DNA from 3 places in the Pseudomonas siliginis genome. Region 1 is predicted to be linked to each of the others. Evidence: predicted binding sites of a transcription regulator. Region 1 holds the regulator's gene; each other region holds the start of a gene.
What was found. Region 1 encodes FliA, which starts transcription of late flagellar genes. Its sites were predicted from a motif close to CTAAAGTTTNNNNNNNNNNNGCCGNTAA; they were not measured.
Positions count from the first base shown of each region.

Region 2: NF676_RS20515 (methyl-accepting chemotaxis protein) is a predicted target of FliA. The motif match lies at 4,750-4,777, and genes of this name have one in related genera.
Region 3: NF676_RS14865 (methyl-accepting chemotaxis protein) is a predicted target of FliA. The motif match lies at 1,990-2,017, and genes of this name have one in related genera.

Region 1 is NZ_CP099598.1:1,722,496-1,728,411, reverse strand. Features, by position in the region: gene NF676_RS08180 (chemotaxis protein CheA) at 1-1,552, opposite strand, end outside; gene NF676_RS08175 (protein phosphatase CheZ) at 1,606-2,394, opposite strand; gene NF676_RS08170 (chemotaxis response regulator CheY) at 2,413-2,784, opposite strand; gene fliA (RNA polymerase sigma factor FliA) at 2,952-3,692, opposite strand; gene fleN (flagellar synthesis regulator FleN) at 3,689-4,519, opposite strand; gene flhF (flagellar biosynthesis GTPase FlhF) at 4,636-5,916, opposite strand, start outside.
Region 2 is NZ_CP099598.1:4,457,565-4,463,480, forward strand. Features, by position in the region: gene NF676_RS20495 (DUF1003 domain-containing protein) at 1-444, shown strand, start outside; gene NF676_RS20500 (DUF2025 family protein) at 553-879, opposite strand; gene NF676_RS20505 (glycerophosphodiester phosphodiesterase) at 1,100-2,227, shown strand; gene NF676_RS20510 (PepSY domain-containing protein) at 2,384-2,689, shown strand; gene NF676_RS20515 (methyl-accepting chemotaxis protein) at 3,014-4,636, opposite strand; gene NF676_RS20520 (transporter) at 4,912-5,916, shown strand, end outside.
Region 3 is NZ_CP099598.1:3,237,433-3,243,348, forward strand. Features, by position in the region: gene NF676_RS14860 (pyridoxal phosphate-dependent aminotransferase) at 1-211, opposite strand, end outside; gene NF676_RS14865 (methyl-accepting chemotaxis protein) at 253-1,878, opposite strand; gene NF676_RS14870 (glycerate kinase) at 2,184-3,323, opposite strand; gene NF676_RS14875 (sugar diacid recognition domain-containing protein) at 3,562-4,683, opposite strand; gene NF676_RS14880 (MFS transporter) at 4,855-5,916, shown strand, end outside.

The DNA of each region.
Region 1 (5,916 bases):
CGGCCGCCAGCACCACGCGACCGCCACGGGCCTTGCCCGATGCTTCGCGTTCTTCCGGCGACTCGATGCCGTGGTCGACAGCGTTGCGCACCAAGTGGACCAGCGGGTCGGCCAGAGCCTCGACAAGGTTTTTGTCGAGGTCGGTTTCTTCGCCCACCAGTTCCAGGTTGATCTCTTTCTTGAGCTGACGTGCGAGGTCGCGAACCAGACGCGGGAAGCGCCCGAAGACCTTCTTGATCGGCTGCATCCGCGTTTTCATCACGGCGGTCTGCAGGTCAGCGGTGACCACGTCGAGGTTCGACACGGCCTTGGACATGGCTTCGTCGCCGCTGTTGAGGCCCAGACGCACCAGACGGTTACGCACCAGCACCAGCTCACCGACCATGTTCATGATCTCGTCGAGCCGCGCGGTGTCGACGCGCACGGTGGTTTCCGCTTCGCTGGCCGGCTTTTCTGCCGGGGCAGCAGCTGGCGCGCGGGCCGGAGCCGGTGCAGCAGCGGCGGCCGGTTTCGGCGCCTCGGCTTTCGGTTCAGGCTTGGCGGCAGGCTTCGGCGCAGCAGCGGCAGCCGGAGCTTTCGCCGCTGGCGTGGCGACGCTCGACACGGAGCCGGCAGTCGCAGCGCTGGCGTCAAACTTGCCTTTGCCGTGCAGTTCGTCGAGCAGCGATTCGAATTCGTGATCGCTGATCAGGTCACTGCCGGCCGCAGCGGCTGCCGGTGCAGCAGGTGCTGACGGGGCCGAAGCGATGGCCGATTCCAGCGCGTCAACGGCGAAGTTGCCCTTGCCGTGCAACTGATCGAGCAAGGCTTCGAATTCGTCGTCGGTGATGTCCGAGCTGTCGCCCGCAGCAGGCGCGGCCGGAGCAGCCGGCGCTGCTGGTGCCGCCGGAGCGACCGCATCGACAGCAAACTGGCCTTTGCCATGCAGTTGATCGAGCAGCGATTCAAATTCGGCGTCGGTGATTTCATCGCTGGCCGCCGTGTCGGCAACCGGCGCGGGCGCCACAGCAGCGGCCGGAGCCTCGGCCTGGGCCTTGACGGCATTCAGCGAGTCCAGCAGTTGTTCGAATTCGTTATCGGTGATGTCGTCCGAGGAGTCGCTTTCAACGACCAGTTCTTCGATCATCTCGGCAACCGGCGAAGCCGGGGCTTCATCCGCCGATTGCGGTTCGGCCAGACGCGCCAGCGCGGCCAACAGTTCCGGCGTGGCAGCGGTGATCGGTGCACGCTCACGGACTTCGCTGAACATGCTGTTCACCGCGTCCAGTGCTTCGAGCACCACGTCCATCAGTTCTGCATCAACGCGACGCTCACCCTTGCGCAGGATGTCGAACACGTTTTCGGCGATGTGACAGCACTCCACCAGCTCATTGAGCTGAAGGAAGCCGGCGCCCCCTTTTACAGTGTGGAAACCGCGAAAAATTGCATTGAGCAGATCTGCATCATCCGGACGGCTTTCCAGCTCGACCAATTGTTCGGACAGTTGCTCAAGAATCTCGCCGGCCTCAACCAGGAAATCCTGAAGGATCTCTTCATCGGCGCCGAAGCTCATTAATGGGGTGCTCCTACAGGTCTAAAAACCCAAAAAACCCGAATTCCGAAACTCTAGAATCCAAGGCTGGATAACAAATCGTCCACATCGTCCTGACCGGACACAACGTCTTCTCGTTTATCGGCATGAATCTGCGGACCTTCACCCTGCGAGAGATGTTTTTGTGGATCTTTTTCAGCAAGCATTGCGGCGCGGTCATGTTCGATGCCCGCAAAGCGGTCGACCTGACTGGCCATGAGCACGAGTTTGAGCAGATTGCTTTCGACTTCGGTGACCAGTTGGGTCACACGCTTGATCACTTGACCTGTGAGGTCCTGGTAATCCTGAGCCAGCAGGATGTCGTTGAGGTTGCTCGACACCGCACGGTTGTCCGTGCTGCTGCGTGACAGAAAACCGTCGACCCGGCGCGCCAGTTCACGGAACTCTTCAGCCCCGACCTCGCGACGCATGAAGCGGCCCCAATCGGCGCTCAACGTCTGCGCTTCATCAGCGAGACTGTTGACCACCGGCGTGGCGCTTTCCACCAGATCCATGGTGCGGTTGGCCGCGGCTTCCGTCAGCTTGACCACATAGCCCAGGCGTTCGGTGGCGTCGGTGATTTGCGACACTTCCTCGGCCTGCGGCATGTGCGGATCGATCTGGAAATTGACGATCGCACTGTGCAGTTCACGTGTGAGCTTGCCCACTTCCTGATACAGGCCGCGGTCACGGGTCTGATTGAGCTCATGGATCAGTTGCACCGCGTCGCCGAACTTGCCTTTTTCAAGGCTCTCGACCAGTTCGACCGCGTGTTTTTTCAGGGTCGATTCGAAATCGCCCTGTGATGATTCGTTATGCTCCATAGCTCCCCCGCGCATTCATCAGCCGATGCGTTCGAAAATCTTCTCGATTTTGTCTTTCAACGCTTGAGCCGTGAAAGGTTTGACTACGTAACCGTTCACACCGGCCTGAGCGGCCTCGATGATCTGCTCGCGCTTGGCTTCAGCAGTCACCATCAACACCGGGAGGTGCTTGAGTTTTTCATCGGCGCGCACGTGACGCAGCAGGTCGATACCGGTCATGCCCGGCATGTTCCAGTCCGTTACCAGAAAGTCGATGCTGCCGCTGTTGAGCACCGGAATGGCAGTGGTGCCATCGTCGGCCTCGACGGTGTTGGTGAACCCAAGATCGCGCAGCAGGTTCTTGATGATCCGCCGCATCGTTGAGAAGTCATCAACGATGAGGATTTTCATGTCTTTGTTCAATTCGACCTCCAAGCAGTCTTAAACGCGCCCAGCACCTGGACGCGCCACTTCAATCAATCGGCGCAGCACTTAAAGTTTGTCTGGAGCACAACGGATCGAGACCGGCGCCGTTCATCACCGCACCAGCCTCGTTTCGCAGTGTCCCCACACTGCCTTCAGCGCGCTCGCCACTCCCCCAAACGCCCCCGCAGACGGGCCGCGCACTGGCTGTGTAACTGGCTGACCCGCGATTCACTGACGCCAAGGACTTCACCGATCTCCTTGAGGTTCAGCTCTTCGTCGTAGTACAGCGCCAACACCAGTCGCTCACGCTCCGGCAAATTGGCAATCGCGTCCGCCAGCGCCGCCTGAAAGCGTTCATCTTCCAGATCGCGTGACGGCTCCATATGAGCACTGGCGCCATCCTCGTGCAGCCCTTCGTGTTCGCCGTCCTGCAACAGGTCGTCGAAACTGAACAGGCGACTGCCCAAGGTGTCATTCAGAATCCCGTAGTAATCGTCGAGACTCAATTGGAGTTCGGCCGCAACCTCGTGATCTTTAGCGTCACGGCCGGTTTTAGCTTCAATCGAGCGAATCGCGTCGCTGACCATCCTGGTATTACGGTGAACCGAGCGTGGCGCCCAATCCCCTTTGCGCACTTCATCGAGCATCGCGCCGCGGATTCGAATGCCCGCGTACGTTTCGAAACTGGCGCCTTTGCTGGCGTCGTATTTGGTCGAGACTTCCAGCAAACCGATCATCCCGGCCTGGATCAGGTCTTCGACCTGCACGCTGGCCGGCAGGCGCGCCAGCAAGTGATAGGCAATGCGCTTGACCAGCGGCGCGTAGCGCTCGATCAATTCGTATTGCGCGTCACGCGCCGACTTTTTGTAAAGATTCATGCCACTGGCGGTCATATCACAGGCCCTGCGGTTTGCTGCACGAGACGCTCGACGAAAAATTCCAGATGCCCGCGCGGGTTGGCGGGCAGCGGCCAGGTATCGACCTTCTGGGCGATGGCCTTGAAGGCCAGTGCGCACTTGGAACGGGGAAAGGCTTCGTAGACGGCGCGCTGCTTCTGCACTGCCTTGCGCACGCTTTCGTCGTATGGCACGGCGCCGACGTATTGTAGGGCGACGTCGAGGAAGCGATCCGTGACCTTGGTCAACTTGGCGAACAGGTTGCGCCCTTCCTGCGGGCTCTGCGCCATGTTGGCCAGCACGCGGAAGCGGTTCATGCCGTAATCGCGGTTGAGCAACTTGATCAGCGCGTAAGCGTCGGTGATCGAAGTCGGCTCGTCGCAGACCACCAGCAACACTTCCTGGGCGGCGCGTACGAAACTGACTACCGAGTCACCAATACCCGCAGCGGTATCGATCACCAGCACGTCGAGATTGTCGCCGATGTCGCTGAACGCCTGGATCAGGCCGGCGTGTTGCGCCGGGCTCAAGTGCACCATGCTCTGCGTGCCGGAGGCCGCCGGCACGATGCGAATCCCGCCCGGGCCTTGCAACAGCACGTCGCGCAATTCGCAACGGCCTTCGATGACGTCGGCCAGTGTGCGCTTGGGTGTCAGCCCCAGCAGAACGTCGACGTTCGCCAGGCCCAGGTCGGCGTCCAGCAGCATGACCCGACGGCCAAGCTCTGCCAGCGCCAGCGACAAGTTCACTGACACGTTAGTCTTGCCGACGCCACCTTTGCCGCCGGTCACCGCGATCACCTGTACGGGATGCATGCTGCCCATGTTATTTCTTTACCTTGTCTTGCATAGACGGAGGCCACATTACTGGCTGCGCGTTCCTGATCGGAACAATGCGTGGCAGACCATCGATGTAGGTACAAAAACTGTTCATGATTACCTCAGCCAACCTGCTTGGTCGGGCTGTGATAGATATCAGCGAACATGTCAGCCATGGCTTCTTCGCTGGGTTCTTCCTGCATTTGCACGCTGACGGCGCGGCTGACCAATTGATGACGACGCGGCAGATGCAGATCATCCGGAATCCGTGGGCCATCGGTCAGATACGCGACCGGCAATTCATGACTGATCGCCAGGCTCAACACTTCGCCGAGACTGGCCGTTTCATCCAGTTTAGTCAGGATGCAGCCGGCCAGCCCGCAACGCTTGTAACTGTGATAAGCGGCAGTTAGAACCTGTTTCTGGCTGGTGGTTGCCAGGACCAGATAATTTTTTGAGCGAATGCCACGCCCGGCCAGGCTCTCAAGCTGCATGCGCAACGCCGGATCACTGGCTTGCAGGCCGGCAGTATCGATCAAAACTACGCGTTTGCGTAGCAGTGGATCCAATGCCTGCACCAGCGACTGACCCGGATCGACGTGCGTTACCGGCACGTTGAGGATGCGCCCGAGGGTTTTCAATTGTTCCTGAGCGCCGATGCGGAAGCTGTCCATGCTTACCAGTGCAACGTTCTGCGCGCCGTACTTGAGCACATAACGCGCGGCGAGCTTGGCCAGCGTGGTGGTCTTGCCCATGCCGGCGGGGCCGACCATGGCAATCACACCGCCCTCTTCCAGCGGCTCGACTTCCGGCACGGCAATCATCCGCGCCAGGTGGGCCAACAGCATGCGCCAGGCCTGACGGGGTTCTTCGATATCGGTGATCATCGCCAACAGATCGCGCGACAGCGGGCCGGACAGGCCGATGCGCTGCAGACGGCGATACAGATTGGCCTGGGCCGGACGGCTGCCTTGCAGCTGATTCCAGGCCAGGGTGCCGAGCTGCACTTCCATCAGCTCGCGCAAGCTGTTCAATTCAAAACGCATCGAATCCAGTGCACGCGGATCGACACCCGCCGAGGCCTGCGCAGGCGCTGCGGCCGGGCGCGGCGGGGCAGCGTAGGTTGGCTCGCTCAGCGGCTCGGCAGCGGTCAGCGGCAGGCCTGCGGTCAACGGCAGCCCGGCGAACAACTGCTGATTGGTGTTGCCGTCGGCTTCGCCACGCAGGCTCAGCTCGGCCTGGGCGGTGACGATGCGCGACTGGGTCTTGCGCAGCTCGTCTTCGAGTTCCATGTTCGGAACCCGTGGCGCCAGCGCCGACAATTTGTAATCCAGAGCCGCCGTCAACTCGACGCCGCCGGCAATGCGGCGGTTGCCGATGATGGCGGCATCAGCGCCCAGCTC
Region 2 (5,916 bases), 2.7 Mb from region 1:
ACGACCTTCGGCAACGACGCCTTCGCCCTGCGCGCCGAAGCCTTTGCGCGGTTCTTCGGCACGCCGCTGTTCCTTGGAGCGCAAACCTTGATCGTTGCGGTATGGATCGGCCTCAACGTATGGGGCGTGACTCAATTCGACGTCTACCCGTTCATCCTGCTGAACCTGGCCTTCAGCCTGCAGGCGGCCTACGCCGCGCCATTGATCCTGCTTGCACAAACCCGTCAGGCCGCGCGCGACAAAGCGCAGGCCGACGCCGATGCGCAGCACCGCGAAGCTCTGGCATTGGCCAATACCGAACGTCAGGCAGAGGCGGCGAAGAATTCCGCGCAATTGCTGGCATTGCTGGAACAAAACACCCGCCTCACCGAAATGACGAAAACCCTCACCGAACGCATCGAAAGCCTGACCAGCGAATTGCACGCTCACGTGTGCCAGAACTAAGGTCGCCTTCGCGAGCAGGCTCGCTCCCACATTGGATCTGTGGCGTTCACGAAATCCCTGTGGGAGCGAGCCTGCTCGCGAAGAGGCCCGCAACCACACAGCAAAACTTCAACCGCGCACCAGACTCCGCACCGCAACAATCTCCGGCACTTCAACCTTGCTCATGTAAACCCGCAGCGGCTCGGTGACGTTGATGCGGTCGTCGATGTGTTGATCGAGCAGCAACTGAATCAATTCGCGCTTGAGGGTCATGGTGGTTTCCGACGCCGTCACCCAGACGAATTCATTGGCCGGGATGATGCCGTCGTCGGCGACGTCCATGCCGAACGAATCTTCGCTGAAGCGCACGATGTACTGACCAGTCTTGCGGTTGAGGCCAACGAAGCCTTTGAGGTCGTCGGCGGCCTGGCAGATGAGTTGGGAGGTGATGCGCATGGTAAACCTCACGAAAGATGATCGATGGTTTACACGCAGGGCAATGTAGCGGCGCGCCCTCTGCCGGGGCATATGCCGTGGGCAAGCGTACTGCAAACAGCGCCACAAAAGTGCAGGAAATTTCCGTTTTGCTCGCTTTATGTCGGTCTGGCGATAGCCCTGCGGCGCTTCAATTGTTAAAAGGTACGTCTCGAAAAAAACCTGCGAAAGGAACTCGACCATGCCTGCCACTTTTACCCGAAGCGCTCTGGTGCTGAGTCTGTTGTTCGGCCTCGGTCAGGCGCATGCCACCAGCCACCCCGAGCCCAAGGCAATCGCTGCCGCCAACGGCATTCCGCATCCAGCGGTGATTGCTCACCGTGGCGCGTCGTTCGATGCCCCGGAATCCACCGCTGCGGCCTACAAACTCGCCCGTGACCTCGGCGCCGATTACCTGGAAATGGATTTGCAGCGCAGCAAGGACGGCGTGCTTTTCGCCCTGCACGACGACAACCTGCAACGCACCACCGACGTCGCCAGCAAATTCCCCGAGCGCAAGGACAGCCCGGCCACCGCGTTCACCATGGCCGAACTGAAAACCCTCGATGCCGGCAGCTGGTTCAACACCAAATACCCTGACCGCGCACGCCTGTCCTACGCCGGGCTGAAAATTCTTACCCTCGATGAAATCATCGACATCGCCCGCGCCAACCCGCAGCACAAGCCGGGCCTGTACATCGAAACCAAAGAGCCGCAGCTGTTTCCCGGCATCGAACATGACCTGAAGGAAAAACTGCAGGATCGCGGCTGGCTCAGTCCGGCCGGCTCGAAACTGGCGAAAAGTGCGCTGGGCGTCGGTCAGGGCAAAGGCAAGGTGATCCTGCAGACCTTCGATAAGAACAGCCTGCAATTGCTGGAAAAAGAGATGCCGCAAGTGCCGAAGATCCTGCTGTTGTGGGTCGGCGAAGGCAGCATCGAGCCTAAATCTGCGGTGACGTTTGCCGCGTCCGGCGAGAAAGACAAAAACGTTTTCTACGGCAAGCAGGAACCGAAGTCAGAAGCGGAATTCAAGCAATGGGTCGATTACGCCAAGGCCCAGGGCGCGATCGGCACCGGCCCTTCGGCGAAGCTGACCCATGGTGGTGACCAGAGTTACTCCGACCTGGTGCAGCCATGGATGAATCAGTACACCCATGATCAGGGCATGCTGGTGCATGTTTATACGGTCGACGAGCCGGTGGACTACGAGAAAGTCATGGCCGCGGGTGTCGACGGCATCTTTACCAACCGCGCCAGTGAACTGTTGAAGTTTTATAAGCGTCCGGCGGCTGGCAGCATTGACGATGTTTTGAAGAAGAACGGTTTCTGATTTGTAATCGAGTCGCCTGCTTCACGATCAGGCTCGCTCCCGCAAAGAGCAGTTTTATCGCGGAGCAGAGATTTAAGGGTGAATTAAGTTGCGCTGGTTAATCTGAACCCACTTACACAGATCAACCACTTCAACGCACTGCCAAGGAATGAACCGATGAAAACTTTGACTGCCCTGTTTACCGCCGCTGCCCTGACCCTCACCGCTGGCCTGGCTCAGGCTGATGTTCGCATTGACCAGATCCCGCAACTGGTCAAGGACGGCAAGATCAAGTCGCTGGAATCGATGAACGCCGAAGCACTGAAACTGCACCCGGGCGCAACGATTACCGACACCGACCTGGATAACCACTTCAATGGTTATGAGTATGAAGTTGAACTTAAAACTGCTGACGGCAAAGAGTTCGACGTGGACTTTGATGCCACCACCGGTAAAGTGCTGAGCGACAAGCAAGACACTTGATAGACCGCTGTTAAAGAGCCGCACGATTTAACGATCGTGCGGCTTTTTTGTGGTTGCGGATTGAGGCGCAAACTTTGTGTGTTCTGTGAACTCGATCCCCCTCACCCCAGCCCTCTCCCCCAAGGGGGCGAGGGGGAAAGGGAGCAGATCGGGGAAATTTCGGAGCCTGAGTTCGCCTCAAAATTAAAAAGCCATCACAAACGACTACCAGCCTGAGTACGCCTCGGCATTTCAGGTCGGCGAATCTCGAACAATCAACACGGTCAGTCCCCTCTCCCTCTGGGAGAGGGTTAGGGTGAGGGGCTGACAAACCACCACCCAAAATCAAGCACTCAACCGCGCCGTCACCTCATTCAACTGCCCCGACAACCCATGCAAATTCTGACTGGCACTTTCGGTGCGCTGCACGTTGTCCAGGTTGGTGCTGGCAATCGCGGTGATTTCAGTCAGGTTGCGCGAGATATCCTCGGCCACCGACGTCTGCTCTTCTGCCGCTGTGGCGATCTGCCGGTTCATGTCGCGAATCGCCTCCACCGCCAAGGTGATGCGCTCCAGCATCGCGCCGGCCTGGGTGACTTGCTCGACACTTTCATCACTGCGCGCCTGGCCGCTCTCGATAGCCTGCGCGGCATCGACGGCGCCGGTCTGCACGTTCTGAATGATCTGGTTGATCTCGATGATCGACTCCGCCGTGCGCTGAGCGAGGTTGCGCACCTCATCGGCGACGACGGCAAAACCGCGCCCGGCCTCACCCGCCCGCGCCGCTTCGATGGCCGCGTTGAGCGCCAGCAGGTTGGTCTGTTCGGCAATGCCACGAATCACTTCCAGCACCTTGCCGATACGACCGCTGTCGGCTTCCAGTCGACGGATCACCGTGGCGGTGTTGGCGATTTCGCCGCGCATCTGCGTGATCGAGTGAATGGTGGTTTGCATGACCTTTTCACCCTGCTGCGCCGACTGATCGGCATCGTCGGCAGCACGTGCGGCATCGGCGGCGTGACGGGCGACTTCCTGGGCCGTGGCGGACATTTCGTTCATCGCCGTGGCCACTTGATCAGTGCGGTTGAATTGCTCGCTGGTGCCGCCGGCCATGGTCGTGGCAATGGCGTTCAACTCGCCGCTGGCGCTGTCCAGATCACCGGCGCTGCGTTGCAAGCGAGTGAAGGTGTCCGCCAGAAAATCGCGCAGAGTGTTCGCTGCGGCAGCGAGGTTGCCCAGTTCATCGCGACGCTCGCTGACAACACGTTCAGCCAACTGGCCACGGCTCAAGCGGGTGACGTAATCGATGAGGTTGCGGATCGGTTCGATCAGGTTGCGGCTGACCAGCCACAGGCTCAGCAGACCGATCAGCAAGCCTGATGCGAGCATCACCAACAGGCCCAGCCACACGGTACGGTCAGCGCTGGCACTGATCAATGCCGACTGCGCGGTGCCCTGCTCGCGCAGTTCGGCAACCAATGCACTCATCTGCTCGCTGGTGGCGCGGTCGACGCCTTTGACAGCTGCGTCGCCGGCGCTCGGATCACCACCGGCAGCCACGTAGGCATCGCGGCCTTTCTGGTAGGCAGTACCCAACTGGCGATGCTCGTCGCGCAAGCGTTCGATGCGGGATTTGAGATTGGCCTCGATGCCTTTCTGGCCGGCCAGTTCGCCGAGAATGTTCTGCACGTCGCGCTGACGCTCTTCGAACTGGCTCCAGTATTTCGCCAGATCCGCTGGTTGCTTGCCGCGCAGCAGAACGTTTTTCCACTCTTGCACCTGCACCTTGAATTGCAGGTTGGCTTCATCGATCAGTTGCGAAGTGTGCAGCGGGCCGGCGATCAACTGGCTGTAGCTTTGCACGCCGTTGGAGAGGAAATGAAAGCAGGCCAGAGCGATCAACAGCATCGCCAGCAGACTGCCGCTCAACAGGGCGAGAATTTGCGCTCTCAGGGATTTTTGCAGCATTGCAAGGTACTCGAAGCAGGGATGAGGCACGCCCGAACGGACGTGAAAAATGGCCGGACTTCCCTGTCGACGTACCATGACCAAGGCCAATGGCGCGCAACCTAACTCACCCGTGATCGGCATGCCAGAGCCTTCCTTGAGAAACTTCCGACAGCCGGTAACGCTTTGATTTGCAGTCACTTTGCTGTCACAAAACGGTCATGTGAGCTTGCGATGATGCCGCTCCGGTGAACCTGAAAATCCTGCCCCAGACACCCTCCTCGCAGCGAGCCGCCATGAACCACAGCCTCGATATCAGCCATCGCGACCCGGACCTGTTTGGCTTGCTCTACGGCTTTCGTTTTCTGCCCGGGGAGCGCGGTCGCGAGATCGATTCGGCGACGGCGTTGCGCTGTTTGCAGGACGACAGCGACAGTGGCGAATTCCTCTGGCTGCACCTGAACCTGGCCCACGCCGCGTGCGAGCGCTGGATGAAAAGTCATCTGCAATTGCCCGAGGAATTTTTCGAGGCGTTGCACGAAGGTTCGCGTTCGACACGCATCGAGCATGTCGATTCGGCGCTGCTGGCGGTGGTCAACGATGTGGTGTTCAACCTCAGCAGCATGGTCTCCTCCGACGTGTCGACGCTGTGGGTCTGCGTGCGCAGCAAACTGATCGTCAGCGCGCGCCTGCAACCGCTGCATTCGGTAGACAAATTGCGCTCGTCAGTGAAGGCCGGCGAGTGCTTTCGCTCGCCCTCGGAATTGCTCGTGCATCTGCTGCGCGATCAAGGTGAGGTGCTGACGCAAATCGTGCGCAAGACCAGCCTGAGTGTTGATCAGGTCGAAGACGAACTGCTCTCCTCGCGCCTGTCGACCAACCGCGCCGAACTTGGTGCCAACCGTCGCGTGCTGGTGCGTCTGCAACGGCTGTTGGCGCTGGAGCCGGGTTCGCTGCTGCGCCTGCTCAATCGTCCGCCGCCGTGGTTGCAGAAGGAGGACGTCAAGGAACTGCGCAAATCCACCGAGGAGTTTGCGCTGATCATCAACGACCTCACCGCCCTCGGCGAGCGCATCAAATTGCTGCAGGAAGAGATCGCCGCCAACCTCAACGAACAGAGCAACCGCACGCTGTTCACCCTGACGGTGGTGACAGTGCTGGCCTTGCCGATCAACATCATCGCCGGTTTTTTCGGGATGAATGTCGGCGGTGTGCCGCTGTCCCAGGATCCGCACGGATTTTGGGTACTGGTTGCGCTGGTGGCGACGTTCACCGTGATTGCCGGGCGCTGGGCGTTTCGC
Region 3 (5,916 bases), 1.5 Mb from region 1:
GCCCACGCACATCGGCGTAATGGGTATCGCCGGCCAACAGGCTATCGATCGCGCCATGGACGATCGGCAACGGCGTATCGAAATCCGGATCGCCGACGCTCAACAACAAAACATCAACGCCCTCGGCGCGCAGTTCCAGCGCTCGGTCGTGAATCTGCCAGGCAGCGGCACCCTCCCCGGCGATTCGTTGGGTCAAGGCTGAATAGCGCATGTACGTCTCCTGTTAGCGCGGTTTCCAGCCTTCACCGTATCTCAAATCACGAAACGCGCCACCATCGCGTTCAAATCCACTGCCAGTCGCGACAGCTCGTGGGTCGCGGCGCTGGTCTGGTTGGCCCCGGCGGCCGATTGCGTGGCGAGGTCGCGAATATTGACCAGGTTGCGATCGACCTCGCGCGAGACTTGCGCCTGCTCTTCCGACGCGCTGGCGATGACCAGGTTGCGTTCGTTGATCTGGTGAATCGATTGCGTGATCTGCTCCAGTGCCACGCCAGCCGCGCGGGCCATTTCTAGAGTGGACTGGGTACGCTGGTTGCTTTGCTGCATCGAGGAGACCGCTTCACCAGTGCCGTTCTGGATGCCGGCAACCATTTTCTCGATTTCCTGGGTCGACTGCGCGGTGCGATGGGCCAAGGCTCGCACTTCATCAGCCACCACGGCAAAGCCACGGCCAGCCTCGCCGGCACGCGCGGCTTCAATCGCAGCGTTGAGCGCCAGCAAGTTGGTCTGCTCGGCGATGGCACGAATCACGTCCAGCACCTTGCCGATGTCACGGCCCTGCGCGGCGAGGCCTTCGATCATCTGCGCGGTGTTCTGCACGTCGTGGGTCATGGTCTGGATCGCGTCGACGGTTTTCACCACTTGATCGCGACCTTCGCGGGCGGCGTGGGTCGACTGATTGGAAGCTTCGGAAGTCGAAACGGCATTGCGCGCCACTTCTTCCACCGCAGCGGTCATCTCGTTGACGGCCGTGGCGGCCTGTTCGATTTCGTTGTTCTGCTGCTGCAACCCGCGCGACGCTTCTTCGGTGACCGCGCTGAGTTCTTCGGCAGCGGCGCCCAGTTGCGTGGCGGAACCGGCGATCTGCTCGATGGTTTTGCGCAGGTTGGTCTGCATCGCGGCCAAGGCTTCGAGCAGGCGCGCCGGTTCGTCCTTGCCGTCGACTTCGATGGCTTTACTGAGGTCACCGCCAGCAATGGTTTGCGCAGCGAGCACGGCGCGGTTGAGCGGCGTGACGATGCTGCGGGTCAGCAACCAGGCGAGCAACACGGTGGCCAGCGCCGCAATCACGGCGACGATGATGATCCCGGTGATGGCGCTGTCATAGTTTTCACCGGCCTTAATGGCCGCCGCTCTGGCCCCGGCGGTATTCATGCCGATCAGCTTGTTGAGCTGCTCGCCCATCTGATCGGTGCCTTCCTTGATGCGCGTGTTGATCAACGCGCGCATCGCTTCCAGATCGCCCTTGCGCGACAGCTCAATCATCTGATTCTGCGCTTGCAGGTAATTATCGAGCGTCGTCGAAAACGTCTGGAAGACCGCGCGCTCTTCAGGGCCTGCCGGCAACGCAGCGTAGCTGGCCTGCGCTTTGCGCACCTTGTCGACGAGCACCGCGATGCGGGTTTCTGCCTCTTGCAGGCTGGCCGGTTCGCGATTGACCAGCACACGGAACGAGAGAATGCGCATGCGCAGGACGTTTTCCGTGACCACGCTGAGGTGGGTCACGCTTGGCAATTGGTTGGTGTCCATGTCGACCGACGCCTGACGAATGACCGTCATGCGGCTGACCGCGAACACGCCGAGGACAATCACCAACAAGGCGATAAAGGCAAAACCGAGGAAAGCACGGGGCGCGATATTCAGGTTACGCAGGGACATGGTCGGACTCTCGAAAGAAAGAAACTGCGAGCGTCCATGCCGTGAGCACTGGCCCATAGCGGGCGACAGTCCGGCGGCACTGAGTTGTGGTTTTGTGTGCGCCTGACCGTTGTATCGGCCAGGCTTGAGGAAGGTTTCGGGTCTGCGGTAAATATTTTTCAGGACGTGGCAACAATCAAAAACTGCTCCGCTGCCCTTGGTAGGAGCTGTCGAGTGCAACGAGGCTGCGATCTTTTGATCCTGCTTTTAAAAGTCAAAAGATCGCAGCCTCGTTGCACTCGACAGCTCCTACATAGGCAAGCCGATCAGCGTTGGGCGGCGAGTTGCCAGACCCGAGCAATATCGGTGGCGCGTTCACGCAGCAGGCGCGGTGCTTCGGCGCAGGCTTGTTCGAGTGTCATCGGTCCGCTGGTCACGGCGAAAGCGGCGTCGATGCCGTGTTGATAGAGTTCCTGGTAGCCCTCGCCCAAGGTCCCGGCGATCACAATCACCGGCACAGCGTGTTGTTTGGCAACTCGCGCAACACCGAACGGCGTTTTGCCGCGAAGGGTTTGCGCATCGAAGCGGCCTTCTCCGGTAATCACCAGATCCGCACCCTTGACCGCGTCAGCGAGCCCGACCAGTTCCGCTACCACCTCGACGCCCGCCTGAAACTGCGCACCGAGAAAAGCCTTGGCCGCAAACCCCAGACCACCCGCCGCGCCGCTGCCCGGTTCATCGCGCACGTCCCTGCCCAATGCTTGCGCGCAAAGCTCGGCGAAGTGCCCCAGCGCCTGATCGAGCTGCTCAACCTGCGCAGGCGATGCGCCTTTCTGCGGGCCGAAAATGGCCGAGGCGCCGTGAGGGCCGCAGAGCGGATTGTTGACATCAGCGGCGATGTCGAAACGCACATCGGCCAGACGTCGATCAAGTCCACTCAGATCCAGTCGCGCCAGTTGCGCCAAGGCCAGGCCGCCGGGCACCAGCGACTGATTCTGCGCATCCAGCAACTTCACCCCCAGCGCCTGCATCGCCCCGGCGCCGGCGTCATTGGTCGCGCTGCCGCCAATCGCCAGAATCACCCGTTGCGCGCCGGCATCCAGCGCTGCACGAATCAATTCACCTGTGCCAAAGGTGCTGCTGATGCAGGCATCGCGCTGTCCCGGCGGGACCAGTTGCAGACCGCTGGCCTCGGCCATTTCGATGATCGCGGTGTGGTTGTGCGGCAGCCAGCCCCATGCGGCTTCGACCGGCGCGCCCAGTGGACCGCGCACGCGGGTGCGGCGTAACTCACCTTCGCAGGCTGCGAGAATCGACTCGACCGTACCTTCGCCGCCATCGGCCATCGGGCATTTGATCAGCGTCGCCTGCGGCCAGACCTGCGCCAGTCCGAGGGCAATGGCTTCGGCAACGCCTTGGGCACTCAGGCTGTCCTTGAACGAGTCGGGGGCGATGACGATCTTCATGGGAATTCTCCGGTTGCAGTGGCATTCATGCTGCCAGCGGTCGTGAGCGTTGACGCCGGTCGGCTGCACAAGTGGCGTCGACGTTTATTGTTCATTTCCACAAAAGATATGTGTTGGTCGTACCGACCTCATCGCTGGCAAGCCAGCTCCCACAGGGTTCTGCGGTGACTATGGAAGTTATGAACGCCTTCTGACCTGTGGGAGCTGGCTTGCCAGCGATGGCGGCCTCAAGGACAACTCATGGCAATGGATCAGTCTGCGGCAGCAGCTGCACCCCAAGATACAACGCCAGCATCCCATCTAGCTTCAACGGATCAACCCCGCTCAACTCGGCAATCCGCTCCATGCGATAACGCAGACTATTGCGATGAATGCCCAACGCCTCGGCACAGGCCTGACTCTGCCCGTCGTGCTCGCACCAACTGCGCAGGGTCGCAAGCAACTGGCCGTTGCTGTCCTTGGCGATGACCTGGCGCAGCGGCTTGAGCAGTTCGTCCAGCGCATCATCGTTGCGATGACGCCACAGCATGACCGGCAAGCGATAACGATTGAGCGTCAGCAGTCTCGAATTCGGCAGCACGTCACGACCATAAGCGAGCAAATCGCCGACTCGTCGGTAACAGCGACGCAACCCGGCCAGACCATCCGCCTGCCCGCCGACGGCGATGCGCAAAATCTTCCAGCCGAGGCCATCGAGTTTTTCCAGCAGGCGATCATGCTCGACGTTCTGGCTCGCCGGGCGACACCACAACAACGAAGACTTCGCCGAACTCACGCACCAACTGTCCGGGTAACGCGAGGTCAGCCACGCACTCAGTGCCTCGACGGTTTGCCCCGGGCCGTGCTCAAGACCCAGCTCAAACAAATACGGCACCCGGGTCAATTGCGGCTTGAGCCCTAGTTGCTGCGCCTCATCGATCAGACGCGGCGAATCCCCCGCCTCGCTCAGCAGCAACGCCAGCAGATCATCGCAACGCTGCCGTCGCCATTGTTGCTCGGCCTGCTGGTTGCGCTGGCCGACCAGCATTTCAGCGGTCATGCGCACCAGCTCGGCGTAGGTGCGCAATTGCTCCGGCTCGCCGGTGATGCCGAGCACGCCGATCAAGCGCTGATCGAGCAGCAGCGGCAGATTGATCCCCGGTTGCACACCTTTGAGATGCACCGCCGTCTGCGCGTCGATTTCCACCACACGCCCGTTGGCCAGCACCAGTTGCGCGCCTTCATGCCGGGTGTTGATGCGTTCCGGTTCACCGCTGCCGAGGATCAGGCCCTGACTGTCCATGACATTGACGTTGTACGGCAAAATGGCCATGGCCCGGTCGACGATGTCTTGGGCAAGGTCGTGATCGAGTTCGAACATAGCGGCGGCAATCCTTCAGTTCAGGCACGAACGGTTGTTCAGCCGCACAGGGTCTGGCGGCAAACCCTGTGCTCAGGCACAAAGACAATCCGGCCAAAGGTGGCCGAGACTCTCAGGGCGATCAACGTTACCCTTTGCATCGCAAAAAATCATAATAAAGAGAGAGCCGCTATGTCGCAGAGCGCCGCAGCTACCCAGACCATCGACGACGGTAAAAACGCCGTCTACAAACGCATCACCCTGCGTTTGATTCCCTTCATTTTCATCTGCTATCTGTTCAACTACCTCGACCGGGTCAACGTCGGCTTCGCCAAACTGCAGATGCTCGATGCACTGAAATTCAGCGAAACGGTGTACGGCCTCGGCGCCGGGATTTTCTTCATCGGTTATGTGCTGTGCGGCGTGCCGAGCAACCTGGCACTGACCCGCTTCGGTCCTCGGCGCTGGATTGCCTTGATGATGATCACCTGGGGCACGCTGTCGACCTGCCTGTTGTTCGTCACCACCCCGACCGAGTTCTACACCCTGCGCTTTTTCACCGGTGCCGCTGAAGCCGGGTTCTTCCCGGGCGTCGTGCTGTATCTCTCGCAGTGGTTCCCTACCTTCCGCCGTGGCCGGATCATGGCGTTGTTCATGTCGGCAATCCCGGTCTCCGGTTTGCTCGGCAGCCCGTTTTCCGGCTGGATTCTCAACCACTTCGCCGCTGGCCAGGGTGGCCTGGCCGGCTGGCAGTGGATGTTCCTCCTGCAAGGCATTCCGACGGTGATCCTCGGCGCACTGGCGTATTTCCTGTTGAGCGACAGCTTCGCCAATGCCAAATGGCTGACCGCCCATGAACGTTCGGTGCTCGAAGCCGACCACGCCGAAGACCTCGCCAACAAACCGAAAACCGCCACCGACTCGCTGCTCGCGGTGTTCAAGAACCCAGCGATCTGGGCCTTCGGCCTGATCTATTTCTGCATCCAGAGCGGCGTGTACGCGATCAACTTCTGGCTGCCGTCGATCATCAAGAACCTCGGCTTCAGCGACAACCTGGTGATCGGCTGGCTGAGTGCGATTCCGTACCTGCTCGCGGCGGTGTTCATGCTGGTCGTCGGCCGCTCGGCGGACTTGCGCAAGGAGCGCCGCTGGCACTTGGTGGTACCGATGCTGATGGGCGCTGTCGGGCTGGTGATCGCGGTGAATTTCGCGGCCAATCCGGCGATTGCGATTCTCGGCCTGACCATAGCGACC